DNA from 3 places in the Litoribrevibacter euphylliae genome. Region 1 is predicted to be linked to each of the others. Evidence: predicted binding sites of a transcription regulator. Region 1 holds the regulator's gene; each other region holds the start of a gene.

Region 1 (10,299 bases):
CATTCCTTTGGTGATCAAAAAATCTTAGCTGATTTTAATTTTCTCCTGATGAGAGGAGATCGAGTTGGATTGATCGGCCCGAACGGAGTGGGCAAGAGTACCTTATTAAAAGTCATTCTTGGTCAGTTAACGCCCGATGAGGGGCAGGTTCGGCTAGGCACCAAAATGGAAGTGGCCTATTTCGAGCAGCTCCGTAGTCAACTTGAGCTAGAGAAGAGTGTTATTGATAACGTCTCCGAGGGGCGTGAAAGTATCACCATTGGTGGTCAAGATAAGCATATTATTGGTTACTTAAACGAGTTCTTATTTACTCCTGAGCGTGCACGAACGCCAGTCAAGGCACTCTCTGGTGGCGAGAAAAACCGAGTGCTATTGGCTCGGTTATTCAGTCAGCCAGCGAATTTGTTGGTTCTGGATGAGCCTACCAATGACTTAGATATGGAGACTTTGGAGTTGCTCGAAGAGCTGCTGATGGATTTCGATGGCACCATTATTTTAGTGAGTCACGATAGATCCTTCCTGGATAATGTTGTTAGTAATTCATTGATTTTCCATGGAAATGGTGTGGTTGAAGAGATTGTAGGTGGCTTTAGCGACTGGCAAACCTCGGGTGGTAAGTTCAAGCATCTTGATGCGAAGAGTGCGTCTAAAAAGGAAAATAATCCGCCAAAGACCCAAGCAGCGAGCCTTCAGAATGCTCAACCTCCGGTTGAGAAAGCAAAGCCCAAGAAACTTAGTTACAAGCTTCAACGTGAGCTGGATTTGTTGCCGGATCAAATGGCAGAGCAAGAAGCAGTTGTGGAACAACTTCAGGAAGAAACTTCGGCTTCGGATTTTTACCAGCAAGATCATGAGTTGGTGACTCAGAAACTACAGAATTTGGCAGAAGAAGAGAGCAAACTTGAAGTCTTAATGGAACGCTGGGTTGAGCTTGAAGCGATGGCTGAAGGTGAGTAACTGATTAACTTCAACAGCGGTACGTGATAAAAATGCCCGTCAACTTGGAGTGAAGTTACGGGCATTTTTTGATGCTATATATATGGTCGTTTTGTTGGCGCGAATACTTAAATTCGAACCGCTAATACATCGTATTCAGCATGATGAATGACATCAGATGCATGTGAGCCCAACAGTAACGCCAAGCCGTGACGACCATGGCTGCCTACGATGACCAGATCTGCATTAATCTCTTTTGCTTTTCTGTGGACTTCTGCATTCACTGAACCTACCACCACATCGGTTTCAACGGCTTCTAATTCGGTTTTATTGATCAATTGCTTAAGGTTGGTTTTCGCGTGATCAATTAACTGTTCCTGAATTTCAACGACGTCAAAGGGAATGTCTCCGCCAAAAGCGAAAGCGAAAGGCTCGATGGTATGTAGAACATGAACTTTTGAACCAAAGGTTTTTACAAAGGTCTTTGCTGGTTCGATGATTTTTTCTGATTCTTCAGAAAGATCTACCGCAAGTAAAATGGTTGAATAGGTGGTCATACTAAACTCCTTTGATTTGAAACCTTGGTGTCAGTTTCACCGGATTATGCGCTTAAACTATGCTCACTGCATAACAGGTTATACTGGGTTAATGGATAATTTCTTAACCTATCGGTAAATAATTTTCGTAGACCATTTCCTTTGTCTATGATCTTATTATTGAAGTAAGTACTTGATCTTTCAACCTTAATAACTAGGGCGTCGATGTTGTTTAATTGGTGTAGGTCAATGTAGTTGAAGAAAGTTTGGTAAGAATGATTTGAATGGGTGAATGAATGCAAGTCTGGATGGTCGGGGTTGGTTTGGCATTTTTGATGATCGTAGGCTCGATCTTATGGATTATGCCTTCGAAACGGGATCGTAGAATCGCGAAACTACGCCAAGCAGCCATATTACGGGGCATTAAAGTTAAGTTGATGAAATATCCCATGATCAATTTATCTGGGCGTGTTGAAGAAGGGGTTATTGATGCCGCAGCCTATGCTTTCAAAGGCATCGATGAAGAAGAAATCACTGCCGGGTGGATGTTAATCAAGAGCTATCAGTCTTCCGCCGAACAAGAGTCTGATAGCGCTGCTCCCGAAGGCTGGGCTTGGTACATAAATCAACAAGCGCTTTCGGATGATATCATGAGTCATGTGGAATCTTTTTTGCGGAAACATTCAGAGCAAGTTCAAGCCCTTTCTGTGATGACTGGGAGTATTACGATTGGGTGGAATGAACAAGGTGATATTTCAGAATTGGATGGTTTTGAACTTTGGGTAAAAGAACTTCGTCAATTATTAACGGTTTATTTTAAACGTCTTAAAGACGAGAGAGTGGAAAATATCGGGGAGTAAAGAATTAAATCTCTTGATCCTCAACTAGAATTATAAATGGAATTACTGGCAAGGAGTGCGATATGCCATCAGAAGTAATTGATTATTCAGTATTGTCGCCAGTCGGCAGCTTGGACGTTCTGTCTATCAAAGAAATTAATAAACTCAGTGGATTAAACAAAGGTAAGCTTTACGAAATGTTTCGGCGTTGTTCGTTGGCTGTAATGAACAGCGGAATTGATAACGACGATATTGAGCAATTGGAAAACCAGTATTTAGACTTTGAAATCAGCATTGTTCCTCAAGCTCGTGGTGCATGTATTGCGGTACAAAATGCCCCAGCAAGAGCCTTTGTTGATGGAAAAATGATCCAAGGGGTGAAGGAAAATTTGTTCTCGGTACTGCGAGACATTATTCATTTAAGTAGCCAGCTGGACTTAGACGCGTTGAATGAAATTGGCTGTGGGCCTATGGTCACCGAAGCTGTTTTTCACACGCTTCGCCAAGCTAATGCGCTACAAGCTCGGGTTGATCCCAATATCATTGTTTGTTGGGGTGGACACTCCATCAGTGAACATGAATACGATTACACTAAGGAAGTGGGTTATCAATTAGGTTTGAGAGGCTTTGATATTTGTACTGGCTGTGGGCCAGGCGCAATGAAGGGGCCAATGAAAGGCGCCAGTGTGGCGCATGTAAAACAGCGGATAAAACACCCTCGCTACATTGGGCTAACCGAGCCGGGCATCATAGCAGCGGAATCACCTAATCCAATCGTAAATGAATTAATTATTCTCCCTGATATCGAAAAACGTTTAGAGGCGTTCGTTAGGTTAGGGCACGGTATTGTGGTCTTTCCTGGTGGTGCTGGCACCGCAGAAGAAATTTTGTATCTGCTTGGTGTCTTAATGGGGAATAAGCACGGTGCTGAGATTCCTGTTTATTTCACTGCTCCGAAAGAGTCGGCGGATTATTTTCAGCAAATAGACGCGTTTATTGGCGATACCTTAGGGCCTGAGGCGCAAGCGCTTTATGAGATCATCATTGATGACCCGGAAAAAGTCGCAATTGAGTTGCGTTCGCGCATGTCTGAAGTGAAGGCAAACCGAAAGGATCGTAAAGATGCATACTATTTTAATTGGATGCTAGAAATCGATTCTATTTTTCAGGAGCCTTTTACTCCAACTCACAAAACCATGTCGGAATTGAGTTTGGATACCGATTTGCCACCGCACATATTGGCCTCTCAATTACGACGAGCGATGTCTGGAATTGTGGCGGGTAATGTAAAGGAGCAGGGGATTTCTGAAATCCATAAGTACGGTCCGTTTAAATTGCACGGTGAATCTAATTTGATGAAGAAGTTGGATACTTTGCTGGCTTCGTTTGTTCATCAAAAACGTATGAAATTACCGGGTAGTAAATACGTACCTTGTTATGAAGTCGTAACGGAACCTGTTACCAGTTAATGATGTAATCACAGAAACCAAAAGGCCCAGCATTTGCTGGGCCTTTTGGTTAATGAAAGAAAATATATTAGCCGACGACTCGCTTGCCACATGCGCTGGCGGTACCGTCTTGAAGGTCTGCCAGTTCGTATAGGCCTGCGATATCAATCAGTTCAATATCACGGCTGCTGTCTAGGAAGCGAATAAGTTCTTTTTGCTGGAACTTACTGAAAATACGGCTAACGGTTTCTACCGCAAGACCAAGGAAGTTACCTAGATCGTTTCTGGACATGGTCAAACGGAAACGAGATGCAGAATAACCACGACGATGGAAACGTTCCGATACAGACACCAAGAAGGTAGCCAAGCGTTGTTCGGATGTTTTCTTACTAAGCAGTAACATCATTTGCTGGTCTTCGGAAATTTCTTGGCTCATGCTCTGAAGAACCTGATCTCTAAGTTCGGGGAGATCATCAGCAAGTGCATCCAAACTGTCGTATGGAATATCACATACCGTGGTTGTCTCTAGTGCAACGGTAGTAATTGGATATTTCTTATTGAATAGTCCGTTAAGGCCAATCATTTCACCGGCAAAATGGAAACCGACAATTTGTTCTTCACCGGACGGGCTGGTAATAAAACTCTTCACGCTGCCTGAACGGATGGCTAGAACTGAGTGAAAATCGTCACCTTGGCGCCATAGGGTCTGACCCTTTTGGTACGGTCGTCCTCGTTTGATGATGGCGTCTAAACGGTCAATGTCTTGTTCGTGAAGTGACAGTGGTAGACAAAGTGAGCTTAGGGAGCAATCCTGGCAGCTAACTGCGGTACCGCATCCTTTGACGCTGGAAAATTTGTTCTGAGGCATAGTTCAGTGTCCGATTAAGTTTGCCAATTTATATCACAGCTTCTCCATTCTTTAAAGCACGTTTATGGTGCGTTTACAGAAAAGTAACCAAAAGGTCAGCATGTGATATGGCTTCGTTCTAACGTGATAAATCCCTACCTTAATAATCTACAGTATAGGTGTTACTAAGTGATGTAGTTTTAAATACTCAGTGGTTCATTTTAGAGTGGTCCATCTCTGAATGATCCATATGAGAGTGATCCTGTTTCCTAGTGTCTGACGACATATCAGTATGATCCATCTGTGAGCGGTTCATACCGGAGTGATCCATTTGAGAGTGATCCATCGTAGAGTGATCTACCTGTGATTCCGTTTGCATGGCACTGTGGTCATGCATCGAATGGCCTTCATGATTACTGGTGTTGCTGGAATCATGATTTTCATGGTCACTATGGTTTGTATGGTCACCGTGGTTTGAATGGCTACTATGGTTCATATGGTTGTTATGGCTCGAATGATCACCGTGACCAAGTAAGTGCTGACTGTTGCCCCAGATAATCCAAGCGCCCATCAGGATCATCATAATGGCAGCAAGATTACGTACGTTTTTATTTCGTATGATGTTGCTTAATTGTGATGCCAGAAGCCCTGTTGCCAGCATTGTCGGTAGAGTACCTAAACCGAATGCAGCCATAACCATCGCCGAACTCGTAGGGGACGCGTTCGCTGAGGCCAAAACAAGCGTGCTATAGACAAGGCCGCAAGGAAGCCATCCCCAGAGTAATCCTAGAAACAGAGACTTTTTAATAGTATCTGCAGGCAAGAAAGGCTTAGTCAGAGGTTGGATGTGTTTCCAAACCCATTGTCCGGGTTTTTCAATTTTTGTGATGGCCCGAGACCAGTCGGCCACATATAGACCCATAAGAATAATAAAAATACCCGCGACTAGGCGGAGAATCATGCCAATGGTGGGGGATAGGTTGGTAAGTAATGAACTCGCTAAACCTACGATCAGTCCGATCAGTGTATAGCTGCTGATTCTGCCTAGATTAAAACTTAGGTTTTTAATGAATCGTTCAACTAAGCTGCCTTGAGAGTTAAGGCCGAATGTGCCGGTAATTCCGCCGCACATACCGATGCAGTGTGCACCGCCAAGTAATCCAATTAAGAAGGCTGCAGTGAATGATAAGGTTTCTACGGTCATAAAGTACGTCTAAATAAGTGCTGTTTGTCGGTGCTTGTTTTAAAAGCAGTGCCTTGAAATTGTGTTACGTGCAAATTTCAAAGCATCTCATTATCTTTATGCGTTAGTTATTTTCTTGGTTATTTGATTCTTGCTTCTTGATTGGTTTTGCGTCATCCGGCATCAGATCTTCGTCATCATCGAAAAGTATCTTATGAGCCGGTGTCTCCATATCGTCAAATTGACCGCTTTTGATATTCCATACCAGTGTGATCACGGCAATAGTTAAAAAGATGATGGATATCGGAATAAGAAAAAGAATACTGTCCACGGAGAACCTCAATCATATATTTCTAAGGCGTAATGCATTCAGCACAACGACTAAAGAGCTTGCTGACATTCCGATTGCAGCAGCCCAAGGGGGGATGTAACCCGTTGCCGCTAATGGCAGGGCGACCAAATTATACACTAATGCCCAAGTTAGATTCTGCTTAATTATTTTTCGGCAATGATTAGCGATCTTGAATGCCTTGTTGATGGCACTAAGTTGGCCATTCATTAAAATCATGTCGGACTTGGTTTTAGCCAAATCTGTGGCTTCGTTCATCGCAATGGAGATACCTGCGGATGCAAGTACTGGAATGTCGTTGATTCCGTCACCGATCATGAGTGTGTGCTTTTGCTCTTGGTGCAGTTTAGATAATTGATCTAACTTTCCTTGAGGGGTAAGGCCTGAATGAATGTCCTCAATGCCTAATTTCTCTGCCATGAATTTAGCTGATTGAGAGCGATCACCGGTGAGCATGTGCACGCCAAGGTTTTCACGCTTTAATTGGTCCAGTGTTTCTTTGGCATCAGAGCGAAGTGTGTCTTGGACTTTAAACAGTGCAATGAGTTGTGTATTGGATGCGAGTACGACCCAGTTATCTTCATCAGGCAATAGCACTTCGTTAAGGTTTGTATGGTTCTGAATAAATTCGCTGTGACCAATGTAATAAGTAGTACCGTCCAGTTCGCCGCTTAAACCGCCGCCGGGAGTGATTTCGACATGTTGAGCCGGATTCGTAGAGGTCGATGAAGATGTAGTTGGAAATGCTCTTGCAATTGGGTGCTCTGATGTAGCTTCCAGACGTGAGGCTAAGCTCAGAGCCTCTTGTTCTGAAATATCGGCCGGAATCTGAACTTCGGCAATGGAGAGCTTGCCTTCTGTTAGTGTTCCAGTTTTGTCGAATAACACATCTGTGGTGGTTGGAAGTGTTTCAAGCACGTGGGTGCTGGTGATAACCAATCCAGAACGCTTTAATGATGAGGTTGCAGCCGTGATGGCTGTCGGTGTGGCTAATGAGAGTGCACATGGGCAGGTGACTACCAGTACGGATAGGGCAATCCAAAAGGCTTTTTCTGGATCAATAAACATCCAGGCTCCCCAAACACTTACCGCTGTAATCAGTACTGCTGCTACGAAGCGGCTGGCAATCGTATCAGCAATGCGGGCAATGCGAGGTTTGGACGATTCAGCCTTGTTCATCAATTCCACCACTAGATTCAGGGTGTTCTGATGTCCGATCGTGGTGATCTCAATTTCTATAGGGTGGTCAAGGCAAACGGTTCCACCCATCACTGAGTCGCCCATACTTTTTCTGACCGGTAGGTACTCACCTGTTAATGCTGACTCATCAATGTCTGCCGTGCCCTCAATGACTTTGGCATCAGACGGAATGGTATGGCCTGCTTTCACCAAGACCTTATCGCCTACTGCAATCTGCTCGGTTGGCGTTACTCGGTATTCGCCCTCTCGATACACGAGTGTGGAGTTGGGCATTAAACCGATTAGGTCGTTGGTGACTTGCGAATTCTGGTGCCGGACCTTCATTTCAAAATAGCGGCCCAACAACAAGAAGAAGGTAAACATACAGACAGAGTCAAAATACACTTCGCCAGCACCATTAAATGTGGCCCAAATACTGGCAGAATAAGCCAGGGCAATGGCAATAGACACTGGTACATCCATGGTAAGGTGTTTGGTCTTTAAGTCGCGAACAGCTGCGTTGAAGAACGGGAAGGCGGAGTAGATAACAACGGGGGTCGTTAGAAAGAGGCTGGCCCAACGGATGAAGGCTTCATAGGAGCTGTCGATACCAGTGTAATGACCAAAATAGAGTGCGTTGGCCATCATCATGACCTGCATCATACCGATACCGGCAATACCAAGGCGGATTAATGCGGTATGACTTTCTTTCTGTTGTTCCTGTGCAGCACGATTGGCTTTCCAGGGTTCTGCATGATAGCCAATAGCATCAATCGCAAAGAACAAATCGCTAAGCTTTAGTGTATTGGTGTCCCAGGTGATGGTTGCTCTGTGGGTACTGAGATTGACGCGAACATCCTCAATACCGGAGATGCGCTCCAAGTGTTTTTCAATCAACCACACACAGGCAGCACAGGTGATGCCTTTTATGAGTAGAGTGGCTGATGCGAGATTGTCTTCATAGGAGCAGAATTTTTGCTGAACACTTGGCTCATCATAGAGCGCGTATTTTTCTTGTTGATCTGATAGGTCACTGGCCTGTTCGGCTTTTTCCGTTCGGAATTGATAATAATTTTCCAGGCCTGCCCCTGAGATGGTAAGCGCCACGGCTTGGCAGCCTATGCAACAAAAGGCTCTTGACTGATCATCAATGTCAGATGTGATATCCAGGTTTTCAGGAATGGACTCCCCGCAGTGATAACAACTTTGGCTTTGCATAGTTTAAATCTGCTGATAGATGCAGAGTTAGCTCTGCTCTGGATATAACCCATTGGGACTACAAACGTCGTTGATGTCTTAGCCCCAATGAGGTGCTTATTGGGTTGAATTTATTGAGCCGAAATAGTCGCTTGGCTGGTGACGTCGAAATGAAGTTCACCTTTTAGAACCCAAGATGAGTTTTGCAACTCCTGAAGGCGTACATAACGCTTGCCGTCCATGTCATCAGCTACCTGACCCGCATAGCGACCGTTACCTTGATGAGTCAGAACTACTTTTTGGTCTTTGTCTTTAATGATTGGATGAATAAGCTCAAGCAGGAGATTGTTTGGCAATTGTTCCAGTTCACTGTCAAATAGAACCGTCATTTCTCCAGAAGCTTTATCAACGCTAATATTCGCTTGAGTGCTTAGGTTTTTTGCATGTTCTTCTTTTTCAATTCGTTCGTTAATCGTAAGGCCTTCTTTAGAATATTCATCGGTGACCAATCCATCTTGGATTTGGAATGAAATATTCAACATTGTCAGGCCAAGGACAACGGATAGAATAAGAGGGGTTAGTGTGATCCATAGCCAAGGCTGGTTCCAGTTTCCTTGGTTTTCGTTCTGTTCTGTCATGTAAGTAATTGCTCTTTGACTAATTCTATGGGGAGCTGGCCTAGATTAGCCAGCTGCTCATGTAGTTATGATACCTCTGGTGAGAAACTATCTGCGATGTCGAGGGCCCATAAAGCGGCTCTCGGATTCGGCAGTAATTGTTTCGTCACTGTCTGCGACTACATTGAAATAAATTGGTTCACTGCGAGACGCTAAATTTTGGGCAGGAACCACAACACTAACAGGAACCTGGCTGATTTCACCTGATTGAAGGTGGATCTTAGTGTCTCCAATAATGATTAAGTCTTCAAAACCAGACGCCGACAATATATAGGTTTCCGCGTGTTGAGACTTGTTCATTATGCGAATGTTGTAACTGTTTTCAATGTCACCTTTAAAGTTCTCACGGAAGAGGTTCGCACCTCGTCCACGGTCTACTTCTAAGTCCACAGGGATTAAGGTGAACAGATTGTACATCAGAGCGCTGAACATCACGATAAGTGCAACGATATATCCGATAAATCTTGGTCGAAGTAATTTCCACTCGTTGCCTTTGAGCTGGTGTTCACTGGTATAGCTGATGAGGCCTCTGTCATATCCGACTTTGTCCATTACGCTATCGCAGGCTTCGATGCATTTTGCACAGGCAATACATTCGTATTGAAGGCCATCCCGAATATCAATGCCCACTGGACAAACTTGAACGCACAGCGAGCAGTCAACACAGTCACCTAATCCCAGCTCTTTTGGATCGGCACTTTTCTTACGAGGGCCACGATTTTCACCGCGTTCTTCATCATAAGAAACAATAAGCGTGTCTTTATCAAACATGACGGCTTGGAAGCGAGCGTAGGGACACATATAAATACAGACTTGTTCCCGTAGCCAGCCCGCATTTAGATATGTCATCAAAGTAAAGAAACCTAGCCAAAAATAGGCTGTATTACCTGCATTGAAGGTGAAAATATCAATGACTAACTGGCGAATCGGAGTGAAGTAGCCAATGAAAGTAATTGCTGTGGCTAAAGCAAAGGCTAACCACAAGGCATGTTTGGTAAGACGTAATGCTAGCTTTTTAGGGCTGAATGGTTGCTTGTCGAGTTTTATGCGTGCATTCCGATCACCTTCAACTTGTTTTTCTATCCACATAAAAATGAATGTCCAAACG
Region 2 (10,299 bases), on a different contig from region 1:
ACGATGTGCGTGTTGACGGCCTAGAGTCAGAAGAAGCCAAAACCTTATTAGGCGATCTTTATGATGACTTTGTGGAAGAAATTGAGTTGGTTCGTGGTGCGAGTCATGAGTTTGACCTCAAAGCGTATCACCAAGGAAAAATGACGCCTGTTTTCTTTGGTACTGCGTTATCAAACTTCGGCGTTCGTGAAATGTTGAATGATTTTGTAGAGTGGGCGCCAAATCCTCAGTCTAGAAATACCGAGACTCGCGAAGTTGAGCCTCATGAGGAAAAACTGTCAGGGTTCATCTTCAAAATTCAGGCAAACATGGATCCGAAGCACCGTGATAGAATTGCGTTTATGCGTATTTGTTCCGGGCGCTATACTCGTGGTATGAAGATGAAACACGTGCGTATAGGCAAAGATATCAAGATCGCCGATGCGGTGACTTTCCTTGCCGGTGACCGTTCAAACGTTGAAGAGGCGGTTTCTGGAGACATCATTGGGTTACATAACCACGGTACGATTCAGATTGGTGATACTTTCACTGAAGGTGAAGAGTTGAAGTTTTCCGGTATTCCTCACTTTGCGCCAGAGTTATTCCGTCGTGTTCGACTGGCTGATCCATTGAAGACTAAGCAGCTTCAAAAAGGGCTTCAGCAGTTGTGTGAAGAAGGAGCAACTCAGTTATTTATGCCAACGAAAAACAACGATTTGATCGTGGGTGCGGTCGGTGTGCTTCAGTTTGATGTAGTGGCACAGCGTTTAAAAGATGAATACAAAGTGGAATGCATTTATGAACCTGTGAATGTCTTTACCGCGCGTTGGATCGAATGTGATGACGCACGTAAGCTCGAAGACTTTAAGAAAAAAGCAGGTGAAAATCTGTCGATTGATGGCGGTGGGCATTTGACTTATTTGGCATCAACACGAGTTAATTTGTCTATGATGGAAGAACGTTGGCCTGATATTCAGTTCCGTGCGACTAGGGAGCATTAATCGTTGATTAGCTGAGGGTGTAATGAGACTCTTTGATACTCACTGTCATTTGGATTTCGACATTTTTGATCGAAATTTGGAATCCCTGATCTCTGAGTGTCGCTTATTGGGAGTGGATACTTTTCTTATTCCTGGAACCAGGGTTTCAGCTATCAGTAAAATTCTAACAATTCAGGCTCAGTATCGAGGGGTGTATGTCGCGTTTGGCATACACCCTTTTTTTATTGATGAAAACTCAATAGATAATTTAGCTGTTCTGGATGCAGAACTTTCAACACATCATGGAGCGGAAGGTTTGGTTGCACTGGGTGAAATCGGCTTGGATAAATTTAGTCATGTCGACTATGTCTTACAGAAAGAGGTTTTCGAAGCTCAGCTACGGCTGGCCGATGTTTATGATTTGCCTGTGGTTTTACACAATCGAAAGTCGGATCAAGTGATGCTTGATTTGCTTGATCGATACTCAATTCGGGCGGGAGTTGTGCATGCTTTTTCTGGCAGCGTTGAAATTGCCAGAGAGTTTATAAGTAGGGGACTTAAGCTCGGGATTGGTGGTGTTATTACCTGGTCGAGCGCGCATAAGGTTCGGTCTATGGTTGAGCAATTGCCAATGGAAGCCATTGTTCTGGAGACAGATTCTCCTGATATGTCGCCCCAATGGCTAAAAGGTGAGGCTAATACTCCGAAATCTGTTCCGAGGATTGCAGAAAACCTGGCTCAGTTAAAAGGTATTTCTGTAAGTGATGTTGCGGAGATAACCTACAGCAATGCTTGCGAGTTGTTTGGTATATGTGATGCCCAATCTTCTGAGAAATTGGGCAGTGATTGGCTCTAAATCTGGTCGGCTACATCAGATAATGTTGTGACAATAATGTCGCAATATTTGGTAACGAGGAACGGAACTGTTTTTTCATTGTAGTTCTTGAAAGAAGGTTCAATGAAGCGCCATTTTCTGTCGATGCTACGAATCATGCTTGAAAGCTCTTTATTGCCTTTGTGGGCTTGGCTAATAGCCTTTAACTGATCGCTGAATTTTTGTGCTAGCACATCCGGCGCATCCATATTTTCTTGGCCTTCAATGTATAAGCCTGCACCACCCGTAGAAACTGAACGGCGAACATAGTCTGACGTCATTTGCTGTAGTAGCGTAGCGGCTTTGTATAGATCATATTTTTTTGAGCTTCCAGAAACCTCTTTTTCTTTTTCGATGACTTTATTTAGTGTGGTTAACAGGCTGAATCTGGCTTCATGTAGGTCAGTAATTGCGTATCGTGATGTAAAGCCTTCGGTGGCTATTTCGTTCTTATTGGCAAAGTCAATGTAGTCTTTCGAAATGGCGAGTGATTCATTGATGGCTTCTGCACTTTCTGGTGCATTATCTTCTGATAGGGATTGGCGTAAACTGCTCAAAAATGAAATGTCTTGTTCCAACTTCTCTTGAATCAGAGAATCACCTTCATGAAGTGTTAGCTGGTGAAAGCGGGTGGAGACCTTATAGGCCGCAAGTTTCATTTGTGTGGAGGTAATTAGAGTTTGTTCGTCAGCGATCGCAAATGATGCGTTTGAAACGACAAAACTAAGCAGAAGACTTAATTTTGCAAAAAGTGAGATGTGTGAAGGGCGTTTTGTTGTTTTTCTCATCTCTTAACCTTTGGGTCTTTTATTATTAGAGTTCGGACTCGTACCTTTATATAGAAAGCTGAAGGTCGTGACAACCTTTGGGGCTTACATTAATTGTTTTTTGTTGTATACTCGCCGCCTCAGTTTCCCACACTGAAAGAGTCCGCTTTAAAGTTTGCAGATGTTATTCTATTTATATAGAATGCGCTGCTTTTATAGAAACTGCCCAATCTAGGCTGGTAAGAATGAAAACTTTTAGCGCAAAACCAGAAACAGTTAAACGCGACTGGTATGTCGTGGATGCTCAAGGCAAAACCTTGGGTCGCTTGGCCACTGAAGTAGCAAGTCGTCTTCGTGGTAAACATAAGCCTGAATATACACCTCACGTTGATACTGGTGACTATATTGTTATCGTAAACGCTGAGAAAGTTGCTGTAACAGGTAACAAGGCTGCAGATAAAATGTACTACCGTCATACTGGATATCCAGGTGGTATGCGTTCTGCTAACTTCAACGAAATGATCGAACGTAAGCCAGAAATGGTAATCGAGAAAGCGGTTAAAGGAATGCTTCCTAAAAATCCGCTTGGTCGTGCGATGTTTTCTAAGTTGAAAGTATACGCTGGTGCTGAACACCCACATGCTGCACAGCAGCCTCAAGAACTGGATATTTAACGGAAGTCTACTATGTCTGTAACACAATACTACGGCACAGGTCGTCGCAAAAGCTCTACTGCACGTGTCTTCCTAAGACCAGGTAGTGGTTCTATCACTGTAAACAGCCGCACTCTAGATGAGTACTTCGGTCGTGAAACGGCTCGCATGGTTGTTCGTCAGCCGCTTGAGTTGACTGAAAACCTAGAGAAGTTCGATGTGATCGTTACTGTAAAAGGCGGTGGTGGTTCTGGCCAAGCTGGTGCTATCCGTCACGGTATCACTCGTGCTCTTATGGCTTATGACGAAACTCTTCGTCCAGCACTTCGAGCAGCGGGTTATGTTACTCGTGATGCTCGTGTTGTTGAGCGTAAGAAAGTTGGTCTACGTAAGGCACGTAAGCGTCCACAATTCTCGAAGCGTTAATTCGTTTCTGTGTGGAAAAGGCACTTCTTCGGAAGTGCCTTTTTTTTGCCTGTTAATTGATGATTAGTTGTTTTATATCAAGCGCTATTCATCTTTAGTCGCTTGTATTGTAGGGGTATTTTCTATACTATTCCGCGACTAAAATGAGATGACCATTGTGTGTTGAATAGTTTGCTATTTATTAGTGAGTTATTTGGTATGTGGATTCAGAATACGGTTGGCTGATGGGAGATAACCTAGCATGAATCAAGACGGCGTAAATAAAGGGCGCCGACGCCTCCTGATAGGAGCAACATCTGCAGTTGGTGCAGTTGGTGCTGTGGGCGTTGCAACCCCGTTTGTGGCTTCTTGGAACCCGAGTGCGAAAGCAAAAGCTGCTGGCGCACCTGTCAAGGCAGATATTAGTAAACTTGAGCCGGGTCAACAAATGATTGTTGAATGGCGTGGTAAACCAGTTTGGATTATTCGTCGTACCGAAGAAGTGTTGAAAAACATTGAAAAGTTGAATAGCTCTGTTCGCGACCCTAATTCAGAGGTTCCTCAACAACCAGAATATGTTTCTGGCATTAATCGTTCTATCAAACCTGAAATTCTAGTGTTGGTTGGTATTTGTACTCACTTGGGTTGTTCGCCTAAATATCGTCCGGAAATTTCACCGGCTGATCTGGGTGACGACTGGTTAGGTGGTTTCTTCTGTCCGTGTCACGGTTCCCGCTTCGACCTTTCTGGTCGTGTGTATCAGGGTGTTCCGGCTCCAATTAACTTGGAAGTTCCGCCTCACTCATATCTGAGTGACAACGTGATTCTTGTCGGTGTTGATCAGGAGAGCGCATAATGAGTGATAAGAAAGGTTTGATGGCTTGGGTAGATGATCGTCTACCAGTAACAGAAGCCTATGAAAAACACATGAGCAAGTACTATGCGCCGAAGAACTTCAACGTATGGTATGTGTTTGGTGTTTTGTCAATGTTGGTGCTGGTTAATCAGCTGCTGACGGGTATTTGGTTGACCATGAGCTTTGTTCCTTCTCAAGAAGGTGCATTTGCTTCTGTTGAATATATTATGCGTGACGTGGAGTGGGGTTGGTTGCTCCGATACATGCATTCCACTGGTGCTTCGGCATTCTTCGTTGTTGTTTACCTTCATATGTTCCGTGGCATTATTTATGGTTCTTATCAGAAGCCACGTGAATTGATCTGGATCTTTGGTATGTGTATCTACCTAGCGCTGTGTGCAGAAGCATTCATGGGCTATGTATTGCCATGGGGTCAGATGTCATATTGGGGTGCACAGGTAATTATTTCTCTGTTTGGTGCAATTCCTTACGTTGGTGAAGATTTAACGACTTGGATTCGTGGTGATTACCTGATTTCTGAGATTACTTTGAACCGTTTCTTTGCGCTTCACGTAATTGCGCTTCCGTTGGTGATTGTTGCCTTGGTTGTAATGCACCTTCTAGCACTTCATGAAGTTGGTTCTAACAACCCAGATGGCGTTGATATCAAGAAGAATCTTGATGAAAATGGCGTACCAAAAGACGGTATTCCTTTCCATCCGTTCTATACTGTTCATGATCTGGTGGGTATTGTTGTCTTCCTATTCGTTTTCTGCGGTATCATCTTCTTTATGCCTGAAATGGGCGGTTACTTCTTAGAGCATGCCAACTTTGAAGAGGCAAATCCTTTGAAAACCCCTGAGCATATCGCGCCAGTGTGGTACTTCACTCCATTCTATGCTGTTCTTCGTGCTGTACCTGATAAGTTGTTGGGTGTAATTGCGATGGGTGCTGCAATTGCGATTCTGTTCGTGTTGCCTTGGTTGGATCGTAGCCCGGTTCGCTCAATCCGTTACAAGGGCATGTTAAGCAAGATTGCAATTGCCTTGTTCGTAGTTTCTTTTGTGATCCTAGGTATTTGTGGTGCGCTTCCGGCTTATGCTCAACCACCTTGGTTGGCGCCGCTGATGACCGTTGTTTACTTTGCGTTCTTTATCTTGATGCCTTGGTATACGAAGGCCGAGAAGACTAAACCAGTTCCAGAGAGGGTGACAGGCTAATGAAAAAACTTATTTCTGTATTTTTATTAAGCATTGTTGCTCCGTTGACTGCGGTAGCTGCTGGTAGCGGTTATCCTTTGGATGACATGAACGCTAACGTTTCTAACAAGGCTTCACTTCAGCGCGGTGCGCAAACCTTCATGAACTATTGCATGGGTTGTCATGCGATGCAGTATTCTCGTTACGAGCGTGTTGCGGATGATTTGCACATTCCTCATGAGTTAATGGTTGAGAACCTTATTTTTGATGATTCAAAAATTGGTCAGCTAATGCATAACTCAATGACGGTAGATTCTGCGAAGCGTTGGTTTGGTGCTGCGCCACCGGATCTAACTTTGGTTGCTCGTGTACGTGGTGAAGATTGGTTGTACACTTACCTTCGTACTTTCTATGAAGATCCTACTCGCCCATTGGGTGTGAATAACGAGGTGTTCCCGAATGTTGGTATGCCGCACGTTTTGATGGAGCTTCAGGGTCTTCAAAAGAAAGGTTGTGCACAAGTACCTGTAGATATTGATGTATTGACAGGTCAAGACATTACAGAAGAGCGTTGTGATGTTTTGTATTTGGCAGAAGAAGGCACACAATCTCCAGCAGAATATGAAGAGACTGTTTACGATCTTGTAAACTTCCTTGTATACACTGCAGAGCCAATGCAGGAAGAGCGTGTACGAATCGGTATTATCGTGATGTTGTTCCTAGTTGTGCTGTTTATCTGTGCTTACCTGCTAAATCGTGAATATTGGAAAGATATTCACTAATTATTAGTGGTATAGTTAGACTTATTGATGGGTGTGCGGGTTTTTCCTGCACACCCTGTTTTTGGTTTTAATTAGGGGTGTTTTATGGGCGTAGTTGCCAAACGATCTTCTATGACTTTTTATTCTGACGGTGAGAGTCATTACAGCCATCGAGTACGTATTGTCCTGGCTGAAAAAGGAGTTGCTGTCGACGTGTTGGATGTAAATCCTAACAACAAGCCAGAAGATTTAGCCTCTCTTAATCCTTATAACGAATTGCCTACTTTGGTGGATCGTGAGTTGGTGCTTTATCAGCCAGAGATCATGATGGAGTACTTAGATGAGCGTTTCCCTCATCCGCCATTGTTACCGGTGTATCCTGTAGCACGAGCTCAGAGTCGCTTATGGATGTACCGTATCGAGCGTGACTGGAGCCCTCTGGTTGATCAGATTCTTGCTGGTGAAGGTGATATTGATGCTGCGCGTAAAAGCTTGCAGGATAGTATTATGGCTGTTTCTCCGATCTTTGAAGAAAAGCCGTACTTCATGAGTGATGATTTTACCGTTGTAGATTGCTTGGTTGGTCCGATTCTATGGCGTGTTAAAGAGCTAGGGATTGAGATTCCTGAATCTGCGAAAGGCTTGAATCTCTACATGATGCGTATCTTTGAGCGCGAGTCGTTCCAGGCGAGCCTGTCTGAGGCTGAAAGAGAAATGCGTCTGTAACTCTTGGAGCTTTAGGATGACACCAAGTAGACCTTATCTGGTTCGAGGATTGCAGGAGTGGATGGTTGATAACAACTTCACTCCGTATATTGTAGTTGATGCTGGTGTTCAGGGTGTGCAGGTGCCACAGGACTTTGTTTCTGATGGTCAGATTATTCTGAATATTTCACCGTCGGCTGTTCGTGGACTAATCATAAGCAACGATGCAATTGATTTTAACGCGCGTTTCGGCGGAGTTCCTATGCGTGTTTATGTGCCAATTGTTGCCGTTCTGGCAATATATGCACGTGAAAACGGTCAGGGGATGGTCTTTGGTGCTGAGCCTGGTGCTCCGCAGCCAGATGATGATCCGCCGTTAAAGTCGGTAAAAGAGTTGGATGATAAGCCCGATGAGTCTTTGGCGAAACCAAAGCCGAGCTTGAAAGTGGTGAAATAAAAAAAGGGCCGATGGGCCCTTTTTTTATGTTCTTGTGGTTTGTTCTAAATATACTTTTCTTATTAAATCTAAATATATTCAAACAGCTTCACTATCTTTTCTACACCGTAGACTTGTTTGGTAATGTCGACTGCATATTCACCTTCGGTTTGACTTACGAGCCCCATTAGATAAACGGTTCCTTGTTCGGTAACTACTTTTATTCGGCTGCTGGGAAAGTTCTCTGCTAGCATCATCTGTGAAGATACTTTAGTGGTGATCCAGGCATCGTTATACCTTGATACCCAGGTGCTGACGCCAGCAATACTCAATTCGTTATAGACTTTTCTGACGGCACGGGTTTTCGATGCTACTTGGTCGGCCAGTGCCTTGCTTGCTTGATCGGGAACTTCACCGACTAAAAGTACAGTGCCATTAAAGCTGACAACATCGATGTTAGAATTTTTTAGGGTGTCGGAGGCTTTGCGTAAATTAACCGAGATCTTGGTTTCTATGTTTTCATCTTCAATAACGGTTCCCAGGGTTCGGGTTCCTTGATGCTCTTCAATGGGACCTTCCGAGGTTGCATCAAGCAAGCTGACGCAGCCTGTAGTGAGGCTCGCAAAAGCGCTTGAAATCAATAGGACTCTCAACAAACTCACAGGGCTTCCTCGAACAGCTGGTAATCAATTAAATCGCATAAGCAGTGGATGATGCTCATGTGTGCTTCGTGAATAATTGATTTGATGTCTGATGGTACTCTAAGTTCAATATCGTGTTCTGTAAGGAGTGTCGCTACGCCCCCGCCATCGCCACCGGTTAATGCAATAACCGCAACTTCTCTATCATGTGCGGCTTGTATTGCTTGGATGATGTTTGGGGAGTTTCCACCGGTACTGATGATGACAAGAATGTCTCCAGGTTGGCCAATGGCTTTGATTTGACGTGCAAAAATCTCTGAAAAACTGAAGGTGTTTGATATGCCGCTGGCAACGCAGCTATCGGCACCAATGGTGATGGCAGGAAGGCCTGGGCGCTCTTGTCCGTATTTGTTCATGAGCTTGGACGATAGGAGTTGTGCTAATGCAGAAGAGGCTCCATTACCGCAGCAAAGAATTTTACTGTCATTCACTAAACAGTTAATTAGCCATTGGCTAACCAGACAAATATCGTCTGTTAATAGCTCTGCGGTATGCATTTTAGTTTCGATTGCTTGTCCAAAATGCATTTGGATGCGGTCTGTCAGACTCATAAAGTTCCCGTATGTGCAGCGTTATTAAAACGCGTTTTTGATCCAGTTGATTGCGTGGTCCGTTTCAGAATAAGTAATGCTGATGACGTCAAATCTGCATAGGGTATTTCTATATTGTGTGTTTGTCTGTAAAAATTTGCTCGCAGTGCGACGAATGCGCTCTTGCTTTTTGTGTGTAATGGTTTCTTCTGGTAGGCCGTGCTGAATGTTGGAGCGCGCCCTAACCTCGAAAAAAATGAGAATGTTATCTTTTAAGCCGATGAGATCAATTTCACCGGCTTTTGAATGGTAATTGTGGCTAATAAAAGTCACATTCTCTTGGCTTAGGAAGTGTTGTGCAACCTGTTCGTATTTATCACCGATGGCTTTAGTTGATTTCAAGTTGTTGAGTAGTTTTCTCATAGGGCTTGCCGTTGCGAACTAGGCTTATGGGGAACTCTCTAATGAAGTTCGATTTGCCATCAAAGTGAACTTTCGAGCCAAACGCTTGAACTTGTTGGTTTTGCATAGTGATTAATTCAGGTAATTGGATGGCAATGCTGAACGCGTCGGCTCCCCAGCTGTAAAGCTTGCTTGATGGGTCGTTCTTGTTGGGTAGGCTGTGAGTATCATGCATCTCTGGTTGCCAACGGTAATCGCTAAAGGCAATGCCGTTAAGGTCTTTATCTCGTTTTCCAGAATAGAGTCGTGACACGACGTCTGAGTTGCTTAGCACCTGAATGTCGTTAGCAAAGAAAAATGCCATGAGGGGATTGGTTTGTCTTAAATCTTTGTACTTAAGGGGCGTATAGATAAACTCAATGTCATCTCTTTTTCTGGCGGTGTATTCGATTGGTGATCTAACAAGGCGACTGAGTTTGCGTGCTCTGTTATCACTTTTGTCAATTTCGAGCAGCTTTTTCAGGCTGGAAGCCCAGTTTTTTTCGAAGCTTTGCGTGTAGGCAATAGATCGCTGCTCATTAGTAAAGGCTGTTTCAAACGTATTGGCTAGTTTTTGGCCTTTTTTTGAATCATAGGTAAGAATGGCGCCTTTGCTGTAGCCTTGCTTGGTAGCATAGTTGGCCATGGTTCTGGCTTCGTCTTCTGCCTGTAGGTTCATTGAAAAGAGATTAACCGGAGGTTCGGTGAGTGAAAGCGAGTTTAAGGCAATTGTTGGTATCGGTAAGTTGGGTAAGCTTTCAAGTTGGTGAATATGGGCTGGACTGAGAGGCCCGATGATTAAATCGGCTTCAATGCTGTTGTAGGTGTTAAGGAAGCTGCCTTCTAAACTGTTGATGATTTGTATGTCTGGGCGGATATCCTCGTTAAGTTGATAGGCAGCCATTAAGAAGCCTTGGGTAATTGCTTTGCCTACGTTTGCGAATCTTCCATCGAGAGGTAAGAGGAGAGCAATACGATTGATGGATGTGTCATCAGTCGTAGCAAGTTGTCC
Region 3 (10,299 bases), on a different contig from region 1:
GATGTGTAGGCCGAGACCGCTGCCACCTTGACCGAGTTTGGTGGTAAAGAAAGGGTCGAACACCTTTTTCTGGAAATTCAATGGAATACCATGGCCGTTATCGCTGACGGTAATTACGATCTGGTCACTCACCGGTTTGGCAGTGATGACAATGGTGCCTGCGTGATCTTTTCCGAAGCCGTGGTTAAAGGCGTTTTGGATCAGGTTGTTGAGTACTTGCACCAAGGCACCTGGGTAGGAATCCATATTGGCGTCTTGATCCACCATGGCTAAGAGTTGTATCGGGCTGTCTGAGAGTAAATGTCTGTGGGTTATGGCCACTTCATCCAGGGTTTTCTTCAGACTAAAGGTGCGGCGCTGTGCGCTGGTTTGATCCACTGACAGTTGTTTAAAGCTGGATATCAGTTCAATGGCTGCGGTTAAGGAGCGGTTCAAAATGGAGGCGGATTCTTGCAAGTCGAGCAGATAGTTTTCCATTGCCCGTTTCCGTAATGAACCGCTTTGGAAGTCATCATTGAGTTGATGGACGTGCTCTTCGAGCGTGGTCGTAACGGTTAATGCTGTCCCTATGGGAGTATTGAGTTCGTGTGAAATACCCGCCACCAAAGAGCCCAGCGAAGCCAGTTTTTCGGACTGTACCAGGCTTTCCTGTGCGGATTCCAATTCCATGGTTTTCTTGGTGATGGCATCGGCGAGGCTTTTGTTGAGCGCATTCAGTTGGGTTGTCGCTTCTTCGGCACGTGCTTTTTCATGAGACAGCTCTTTCTGTGCCTGAATGATGCCGGTGATGTCAGTGGAGAAACCGCCAACGTAGATCAACTGACCATGGCGATCTTTGATTGGGAATTTCACGGTCAGAAAGGAGAAGGTCTCATTGTCTTTAATTAAATCTTCACGGAAATTGAGCACACGGCTTTCTTCGATGACCCGTTGGTCATTGTTGGTGAGTTCTTTGGCAACGGCTTCCGGAAAAATCTCCTCATTGGTCTTTCCTTGAACTTGCTTCAATGACATCCCGGTCACGCATTCAAACTCGGTATTGACGAATTGGTAGCGGCCATCGAGGGATTTTATGTACACCACGGAGCCAGAGTTATTCAGAATGTTTCGGTACATTTCTTCATTGCTGGCAAGGTCTTGAATGGCTTGTTCCAGCCGGTGGCCGACATGATTGATTTCCAATATGGGGGTGGTTTGGAAATCGGGGGCTGTCGCGCCATTGGTTTGCTTGTCGGCAAATTGGGTTAAGTAACGAAGTGAGCGGCTGCTGATGCGTGTTGCCAGTAGGGATAATCCGAGACCAATTGAGAGTACTAGGGTAACGACAATGATCAGGGTGCGCTGGAAGCGCTGTTGGTGACTGCTTACATACGGCTCATCTTGCCACAACAGCAGTTGCAGTTGGTTATTCTGGTGACGGTCTTGTTGAAGACTTTGATAATGAATGGATGGCGATAGTGCGACCTGAGTGACATGCTCATTGGTCAAGACGTCCATAAGTTGTAAGGCGGTTACCGCATCGGACGCCAGTGTCAGATTCAATGACGCTAACGTTCGAATGCGTTGGTGTTGCGTTGCTTGTGCCACACCAGGGCCTAAAACAAAGGCGGCACCATCGGCTTCCGTTGTGTTCAGAATGTTTCTCAGCAACTGCGTATTGTTATTGAACAGGGTGATGCCAAACAAGAAGCCTAGCCGTTTGTTGTATTTCCCACCGACTAACTCTGTGCCGTAAGCAATTCCCGATGCGAGGTCGTGCGTTGCCAGCTTTGTGATGGCTTGAGGTGTGTCGGAGGATGCGGCTGAACGGTTCGCTTCATCGTTTGGGTCGTGAGTGCCAGGAGAAAATAACACCGCGCCGGTGTTAGGAATAAAGTTACGGACGGTGCTAATCAACTGATCCAGCTTGTATTGGCTGTGACCTGCAATGATCTCTTGGCCGTCACGAATAGGCAGAAAGAGCAGTATATCGAGATCGGTCGAGTATTGGATGATCAGTTCGTTCAGGCGTTGTTGAATGGCAGTACGGGCTTGTTGCTGTTCCGTCAGGGGGGTACTCGAGCTTTCGTTTGAATGTCCTTTTGAGAACGGTTGGCTTTGTTGATGTGCGTACATCATCAGTCTTGGGTCGTGCTGAATCATCGAGACGATATGACCCATGTCTTTCTTAAGGTGGTCTAACTCTAATGATGTAAGGCGCTGTAATTTAAGAGAGTACTCGTTGGCGCCTTCTTTCAGTACTGCGTTGGTGTCCTGGTAGTAAAACCACAGGCAGACTGAGGCGGTGATTCCTAGCGACAAGCAAAGCGAGGCGGCGATCAGACGATGAAAAGAAATGCCTTCTGCGGGTAACAGTCGCTCTAAGTAGTTTTGAAGACGAGTTAGCAGCATGGTTAATGAGTCTCCGATGATAGGTTGGAATATCGGAACGCTCGGGATTCAAAGCGATTCAGCTGCTTAGGTTTGATGGTTTGGTCGACCAGCCTGAAACTTCCGGAATAAATGGTGGGCACCTGATCGGACTTACCCAATAAATCCAAGCCGATGGCTTCGGCCATGGCGACACCGTTATCATCGTTCATGCGCATCACGGTAAAGCTCAGTTCTTTTGCTTTTAGGCTGTTTAACTCGGAAGAACCGCCGCCCCAGCCATTAATTTGGATGTCTTGCTCCAGGCCTAATTCTTTCAACGCATCCAAGGCGCCCAGAGCAATGTCGGTGGAGGTGGCATAAATAAAGTCGAGCTTGTTCGTGTGCGTGCCTGCGTTTGTGTCTGCACTTGCGTCTGGCTGATGGTGATCTTTGATCAGTTGCAGGGTAGCAGCTTTGGCCTTGGCACGATCGAAGTCCACATAATAACTGTCTTTTAGGTGGAAGTTGTGCGCTGCACGCATTTGGCTTTCAAAGAGACCACCACGAATCTTGCTGACATAGCCCTGGGTGCCAAACAAGATGCCGTAATTAGCCCCCTGAGGGAATCGGGTTTGATATTCCTGCACTAAGAGTTGTGTACCGATGGCGTGGTCAAAACCGACGTATAAGAAAGGCTGTTGCTTACTAAAGGCGCGTAGCGGGGTGGTGATGTTTTGCAGAATAATCTTGGTTTGGGTTTGATGTTTCACCTGCTCAATCAGCTTTTGGTGTTTGATGGCGTCCAGGGTAAACACCAGATAATCGGTGGTATCGCCCAGGCTTTGAGTCAGTAATTTCGCCTGAAGGTTGAGGTCGCTGCCTGGTTTGGTGAAATGAACGTCCAACTGGTATCGAATGCCCAGTTGTTTCAGCCGGTGTTCAAAGGCATGAATACTTCGACGCCAATAATCTGAAGTTTGTAAACCGGGATAAATGACTAAAATTCGAGCACTGTCCGTGTTGTTAATGAGCCGTTTGGGTTGGCTTTGAACTCTGAGGTTAAAGGCTTCTGAACGCTCAAGTTGTTCAGGGTTCGCTTTAAAAAACTCATCGACCATCCAGTATTCTTTCAAATGTAAGTCGGCCAACACACTCGAACTGATCATCAGCAAAAAACACAGGCTAATAACAGAGCGCAGTGCTTGAGGTAGAGACCAAAGATTAGGTTTAAGGTATCGGTGCATAGTGGAATCGAAGCTAGGATTTTTGAGTCAGGGTTGTTGAATCAGAATGTGGTGATTCTGACTCATCCTTTATTCTTATGTTTACAAAACTTTAGCCTATGGACTGTACAAGAGCAAATAATGATTCGCCTATCTTTTTGTATTTAAAGATGTTTTTAAGGAACCTCTGAATAAGTCCCTCTCTGCTCAGGCCTATAAGAGAAATGTCTCTTTGAGGCGCGGTTTTGCAGGCATAACGGGTTACGTCAAAAAGCCGCAACAAAAAAGAGGCATTTCTCTTAAGGCCCCGAAGGGCGGGGCTTTAAAAACGTTATAACTGCGTTGAACTTCTTGAAAAGGTCTAGACATTCTCTACGAAGCTCGCCTTGTTCTAACATTTTTCTAGCGCCCGCTGAGCTAGAGCGGACTTGTTCAGAGGTTCTTTAAAGTGTTCGATGGTTTTCTTTATGATCTGTTTTGGTGCATAAAACTCAGAGGAAAGAATGAGTTATCAGTAGTTGAGTGCTTTACTCGGATTATTCGGGTTTATTGAGCTGGAGCAGTACCCAGGATTCTTATCGGTCTATCTTAGGGAGCCTCTGAACAAGTCTGCTTAATTGGCCTGCTATGTGCTATGGCAAGGGTGATTAGATAAAGCGAACCACACAGGCACTGTTTCAGTTGGTGCCTTATTAAGAAGGAATGCCAATGAATATGCTCAACTCTCGTTCAATTAAAGCGCTGATCAAGCTACTGGTTCTGACGTTGATACCGCTTAGTTTCCCTATCTACTCATGGGGAATGACCGATGCTGAAGCCATCAACAAATCAGGTCGCCAGCGTATGCTGTCACAGCGCATGATGAAAAGTTATTTGATGTTGGGGGCTGATGTAAAAGTGGAGGTGGCTCAGAAGCAGTTGGATGACAGTGTCGCGTTGTTCGAACAGCAGTTTTTGGAACTGCGTGACTATGCGCCGAGTGAAGAGATCACCAATAAACTGGATAAGGTGGAATCGCTGTGGGTGGTACATCGAGAGCGCATTATTGCTCAACCGGATAAGCAACATGTTGCGGATTTGATGGATCAGAACCTGGCTTTGCTGGTGGCGTGTGATCAAGTGGTGAAGGCCATCGAAGCCCATGCCAATGTGGCCAGTGCCCAGTTAGTGAACATCTCTGGGCGTCAGCGGATGTTGTCACAGAAAATCGCCAAGGCTTATATCGCCTTGTATTGGAAAGTTGAGGATACGGAGCTTAAACAGGAATTCCAGCAGGCCGTTCAGTTGTTTGATGAATCATTGCAGACACTGGTGGATTCAGATCTGAACAACGAAGCGTTGAATCGTTCGCTGCGTAAAGTGGGTAATCAATGGCGTTTTTCTCAGTCCGGGTTTAAATTAGGTGACGACGGACGGTACGTACCGACGGTGATTTCCGTCACGACGGAATCCATTTTGAAAAAGATGGATCAAATTACCAAGCAATATGAAGAGCTCATGATCTCGCAGCATGCGCTAGCTCAGAATTAGCCCAGTTACGTTAACAGGCTGTTTTTACAGGAAGTGAAATGAAGCAACCCATCATAGGTTTTCATCAGGATGAGCTCGGCGATTGGGTTGCGGAATTGGCGTGCTTTCACGGGCAGCACGTTCGTCATCAGCCGCCCTTTATTAATCGCCCTTGGGTGACTACGGAACAAGGGCGGGCATCTATGCTAGGTCATGAGTTGGACTGCGTGCGGTGTGATCATGACGAGCCGGCCAATGAATATATTCAGAATAAGCACGGCCATTTAGAACATCCTTAAGTTTGATGACTGGCCGACCAGTTTGATTGCTGCTAGCCGACGGTGTAGGCCAGGAGTAAGCTGATTCGGGACAGTGGCCAGCCGGACTCGTCATGCCACTCATTGAATTTATCTTGTACGATTTTGAGGTCACGTTTAGCCGTCGGTTGTTTATCAATGATGTTTCGGGCTTTGAGGGCGGTGATGACATCTCGAGTAAAAATAAACGTGTCTTTGTTCACCATGCGCAAGAAATAAGAACCGGATGCACCGCCCAATTGCGTACCGTGTTTTTTCAGATGGTCCCATAAACCAACAATATCTGTGACCGGCCACTCGCCCAGAAAACGGCCAAAGCCATCGTATTCTTCTGACGTTCTTAGAATGAAACCGGCATTATTGCGGATGGATTTGATCTTTCCGAGATGGCGAATAAGGTCGGTGTTTTCCATGTGTTCTGCAATGGCGTCGTCACTGAGGTGGGCGTTACCGAGAATGTTGAAGCCATGGAAGGCTTTTTCAAAGGCGGGCCATTTTGCGTCCACTAAACTGTGTTTTAAACCAGCACGGAAGATGCGTAAGCTCATCAGGGATAAGTATCTGTCGTCCCCCACTGAAGCCAACTCATCGGGGGTAGCGGGCGTCTGTAAACGAGCATCGAGCATAGTTGCCAATGCTGTTTGTGACCCTTTTTGAGCGACGGCGTCTTGATAGATGGCATTGAAGCTGGTCATAGAAAACGTCCCTTTGTATTAATTCTGATTACCATGGTGTTGGAGTGGTACTGTACACCAAAAGTTCTGAGAAGGGACGTTTACTGTATATACCTGGGTGTCTCTAAATGCTTTCTGTTCTTAGATGATATCCGCTCTTAGATGCTTTCCAAAAGTGCGTTGGCTTTGACATTGCTTTCTATGAAGATAGTGTTCACCTCGTTCTGATCAAGCCCCAATTCGCGGAGTTGGCGCCAGGGAACCTCTAATAATTTAAACCGTTCATAGAAGGTTGCGGTTTTTAGAATCAGGCCCAGCAGCCCCTGGTATTCGATGAGCGCGGATTTGGATTCTTCATCTAAGGGGAGTTTTTCCATTAGATCATGAATCGAAATATCAAAAAATAAATCGAGGCAAGATAGCATACCGATCATGTAAAACTTCTCAGCTAATTGAGGAGTAAAGATGGCGGCGACGCTTTCACAGAAAATCGCTCGTTGCATAGAAATGGCGAGTAGGGATTTTGGTTTATCTTCCAACTTGGCCATTGCCAGCATAGACGCCCAACTTTTCAACCGGGTAATGCCCAACAAGGACACTGCCGTGTTAATGTTGCTCACTTCTACTGAACGCCTAAATTCGGCGGAATTAATCAGGCTTAGAAGTTTATAGGAGAGGTCGGCGTCACGTGTGATGATTGATGTCACGCTGTTTATATCGGCGTCGGATTGATTAAGTTCCGCGATGAGGTTAAGTACCGCTGCTTTGTTGCTGGACAGTGTGGCACCTTCCACAATATTGGGTTTGTAAAGAAAGTAGCCTTGAAATAGGGTGCACCCCAGCTTTTTACAGAACAGATATTCATCTTGGGTTTCAATCTTTTCAGCCAGCAACTCGACCTGATATTTTCCTAACTTGGCAATGGCTTCTCTGAGTTCAGTTCGGTTCATCGCCGGTACTTCGAGTTTAACGATGTCGGTTAACTCAAGCAGAGGTTTGTATTTATCGTCCCAGACAAAGTCGTCAATTACGATCTTGTAGCCTTTGGCTTTGATTTCTTTGACTTTAGTAAGTAACTCGGGGGTAATTTCAATGTTTTCTAAGATTTCAATATTCAACAGCTCTGATGCTATTGGTGGTAAGTTCTCGAGTAATCGGCTGGTGAAATTAACGAAGGCCGGTAAGCCTCCTGTAATGCGGTCGCATTCGCCCAGAGAAAAGGCATTAATGAGTACCTGTGAGGTGGCCTTGTCACCATCGACACTGCTGTTGATGGTGCCATCTTCAAACCGAAAAAGTAGCTCATAAGCTACTATCTCTTTGTTCACATCGCATATAGGTTGTCGTGCAAGAAGTGTCGTAGCAGCCACTGTTTATCTTTCCTTATCCAGTTCCTCAAGCTATCAGACTAAGTGTAGAAAAGATCTGAAAATTGAACAGGGCTTGAGCGTTGAATAGGGACAATTGCGTCTTTTCTTACATGATGAGCCGTTTATGAAAAATTAGAGTAATTACTCATGTTTCTGTTGACCTTGACTTACTGATCAATGAATAATCACTACCGAAAACGATAATAATAATCCAGATATTGATGTGAGGGAGAGATACGTGAGTAAGCAAAGCAACGCCAGTTCTGACGCGTTTGATTTTGATCAAGTGGTGATTGGATCAGGTTTTGGTGGTTCGTGCAGTGCGTTACGGTTAACTGAAAAAGGTTACAAAGTCTTAGTCTTAGAGAAAGGTAAGCGCTGGAAAGATCAAGACTTTCCCTCCTCAAACTGGAACTTCAAAAAATATCTGTGGGCGCCAAAACTTGGCCTGACAGGGCCTTGGCAGATGTCTTTTACTCGTAAGGTAGTGGCTTTACATGGCTCTGGTGTCGGCGGTGGTTCGTTGATTTATGCAAATACACATTATATCCCTCAGAAGAGCATTTTTGAGTCTGAACAATGGACGCGGACGCGCTCCAACTGGTACGACACCTTGTTGCCTTTCTACGGGCTGGCGCAGCGTATGCTGGGTACCTCGTCTGGCCGTTATGAGGGCGTGGCCGACAAGTTATTGAAAGACGTCGCGACCGATATGGGCCGTGAAGAGACTTATGAGCTGGTCGATACCGGTGTTTACTACGAAGACCAATATCAAGCAGCAGAGAACAAAGAAGAACCGTATTTTGCCGGGGCAGGGCCGAAGCGTGAAGCCTGTAATCTTTGTGCGCGCTGCATGATGGGCTGTCCTAAAAACGCTAAGAATACGCTGGAGAAGAACTACCTCTATTTTGCCGAACGTAATGGTGCAGAGATACGTGCAGAGTCACAAGTAACTCGTATTGATCCCTTACCAGGAAAGAGCGGAGAGTGTGATGGCAGTGCTGGATATGAATTAACGATAAAACAATCCACAGGTTGGTTAGGCAAAACCTATAAGATCCGAACCAAAGGCGTGGTGTTATCCGCGGGTGTGGTTGGTACCTTGAATTTGCTGATGGGAAGCAAATTCAAGACAGAGACCTTACCTAATATCTCAGACTTGATTGGTCGCCAGGTTCGCACCAATTCAGAAACCTTTTATTCCGTCGGTTTTGATACCAAAAATACCTACAAAGAAAACGAAATTTCAAAAGGCTTAGCGATCACCTCGTCATTCAAGCCAGATGACATTACCACCATTGAGCCGGTGCGTTTTAATAAAGGGTCAGACTCGGCCTGGCTGAGTTTCTCTATGGTGCCTTTGACCGATGCAGGCGGTATACCGCGCGGTATTCGTCTTCTACTAAATATGCTGATGCAGCCGTTGACTACGTTGAAGTTGATGAACCCGGTGGGCAAAGCCAAACGCAATAATGTACTGATGATCATGCAAAGCGCTGATAGCTACGTGCATGCCAAGTGGAAACGTGCCTGGACCAAATTATTCCGCCGACGTCTGACCATTGAACAAGAAGCCGGAGATCAAAAACTCACAACCTACTTCGATGTCGGGCAGGATGTTGCCCGCCGCTATGGTGAGAAATCACAAGGTGAAGTGGGTAACGTGGCCTTGGACATTCTGGTCAACACGCCGGTGACCGCACATATCATGGGTGGCGTGCCGATTGGTAAAAGCGCTGCCGATGGGGTGGTGGATGAATCCGGAGCGGTGTTTGGTTATCAAGGATTACGGGTGTTGGACGGTTCAGTCATTCCCGGAAATTTGGCGGTGAACCCGTCTCTGACCATCCTGGCATTGAGTGAATACGCGATGTCGCAAGTACCGGTCAAAGATGAAATGTCGGCCGCGAAAGTGGCTCCTGTTAACTTCTCTAAACCTTTGCCAGGTATGGTATCTGCGCTTGATGGTGAGGGGGATTTGTTGAAGGAGGCAGTAGAGCGTTCACAGCAAGTTCAAGCTGGTCGGCAGGAAGAAGTAGTGAAGTAACTGGACATAATTTTTCAATGTTGTTTGATAGGAAAAAAGCCTCGCGAGAGGCTTTTTTATTTCCAGAATGGGAAAAAATTTCTCTCCTTATTGATATAGATATCAAATTACATACAATGCCCCGCTTCTTTAGATGTTCTAGTAATAAAAATAAGAGAAGAAGAGCAGCTTTAGGATGTAATGCATTATTAACAACAAGGATTGAGAAATGTTTAAAAAATTAACTTTATCAGCTGCTCTTCTGGCAGCAACGTCAATCGGTTTCGCTCAAGAAGGCGAATATGCTAAGGGTGGCTACATAGGCACATTCTTTTCTTCAAACTCTATTGAAGTAGATGGTTCTGGGTATGATATTGAGGCAGAGCCAACTAGCTTTGGTGTTCGTGCAGGGTATTATCTAATTCCTCAGGTTGCTCTTGAAGTTCGCTATAGTGTTGAAGTTAGCGATGATAATGCCGAAGTTAATAACATTGATAGCGGTGTTGATGTTAGTCTGCCATACAACTACGGTGCTTTTATTAAAGCTGGTTATCCAACGAAGCACATTGAGCCATACATCTTATTAGGTTGGAATAAGTTTGAGTTAGAAGCAGAAGCCAACGGTTATAATGCCTCAACTACAGATAGTGGTGCGGCGCTTGGTTTAGGCTTAGGTTTTTTCTTTAATGAATCTTTAGGCATGAACCTTGAGGTATTGAGTGTTCACTCAGCTGAAGAAGATGATGTTGAGGAAACAATTGGACAAGCAAGTTTAGGTCTTGTTTATAGCTTCTAATTGATTTCCCCCTGATAAAGGGACATCAACTT

Evidence for each region. The regulator FNR, encoded in region 1, switches genes on or off when oxygen is low (the NO sensors DNR and NnrR bind a similar motif). The targets are predictions, from matches to a motif close to TTGATNTANATCAA.
Region 2: the regulator FNR is predicted to act here: its motif matches at 3,747-3,760, upstream of petA (ubiquinol-cytochrome c reductase iron-sulfur subunit).
Region 3: the regulator FNR is predicted to act here: its motif matches at 4,125-4,138, upstream of ACFOEK_RS17745 (type IV pili methyl-accepting chemotaxis transducer N-terminal domain-containing protein).

What each region holds. Positions count from the first base shown of each region.
Region 1 covers NZ_JBHRSZ010000004.1:310,274-320,572, forward strand. The annotation lists gene ACFOEK_RS08865 (ATP-binding cassette domain-containing protein) at 1-957, shown strand, start outside; gene ACFOEK_RS08870 (universal stress protein) at 1,065-1,493, opposite strand; gene ACFOEK_RS08875 (hypothetical protein) at 1,769-2,332, shown strand; gene ppnN (nucleotide 5'-monophosphate nucleosidase PpnN) at 2,395-3,780, shown strand; gene fnr (fumarate/nitrate reduction transcriptional regulator Fnr) at 3,848-4,627, opposite strand; gene ACFOEK_RS08890 (sulfite exporter TauE/SafE family protein) at 4,815-5,810, opposite strand; gene ccoS (cbb3-type cytochrome oxidase assembly protein CcoS) at 5,914-6,120, opposite strand; gene ACFOEK_RS08900 (heavy metal translocating P-type ATPase) at 6,133-8,535, opposite strand; gene ACFOEK_RS08905 (FixH family protein) at 8,646-9,152, opposite strand; gene ccoG (cytochrome c oxidase accessory protein CcoG) at 9,240-10,299, opposite strand, start outside.
Region 2 covers NZ_JBHRSZ010000010.1:69,634-79,932, reverse strand. The annotation lists gene ACFOEK_RS21145 (peptide chain release factor 3) at 1-980, shown strand, start outside; gene ACFOEK_RS21140 (TatD family hydrolase) at 1,003-1,815, shown strand; gene ACFOEK_RS21135 (hypothetical protein) at 1,812-2,621, opposite strand; gene rplM (50S ribosomal protein L13) at 2,846-3,274, shown strand; gene rpsI (30S ribosomal protein S9) at 3,287-3,679, shown strand; gene petA (ubiquinol-cytochrome c reductase iron-sulfur subunit) at 3,921-4,514, shown strand; gene ACFOEK_RS21115 (cytochrome b) at 4,514-5,734, shown strand; gene ACFOEK_RS21110 (cytochrome c1) at 5,734-6,495, shown strand; gene ACFOEK_RS21105 (glutathione S-transferase N-terminal domain-containing protein) at 6,580-7,200, shown strand; gene ACFOEK_RS21100 (ClpXP protease specificity-enhancing factor) at 7,217-7,636, shown strand; gene ACFOEK_RS21095 (BON domain-containing protein) at 7,705-8,277, opposite strand; gene ACFOEK_RS21090 (SIS domain-containing protein) at 8,274-8,867, opposite strand; gene ACFOEK_RS21085 (YraN family protein) at 8,892-9,269, opposite strand; gene ACFOEK_RS21080 (penicillin-binding protein activator) at 9,235-10,299, opposite strand, start outside.
Region 3 covers NZ_JBHRSZ010000007.1:574,043-584,341, forward strand. The annotation lists gene ACFOEK_RS17735 (PAS domain-containing sensor histidine kinase) at 1-2,391, opposite strand, end outside; gene ACFOEK_RS17740 (substrate-binding domain-containing protein) at 2,394-3,518, opposite strand; gene ACFOEK_RS17745 (type IV pili methyl-accepting chemotaxis transducer N-terminal domain-containing protein) at 4,284-5,105, shown strand; gene ACFOEK_RS17750 (DUF3565 domain-containing protein) at 5,144-5,383, shown strand; gene ACFOEK_RS17755 (DNA-3-methyladenine glycosylase I) at 5,416-6,096, opposite strand; gene ACFOEK_RS17760 (EAL and HDOD domain-containing protein) at 6,234-7,445, opposite strand; gene ACFOEK_RS17765 (GMC oxidoreductase) at 7,684-9,492, shown strand; gene ACFOEK_RS17770 (porin family protein) at 9,701-10,267, shown strand.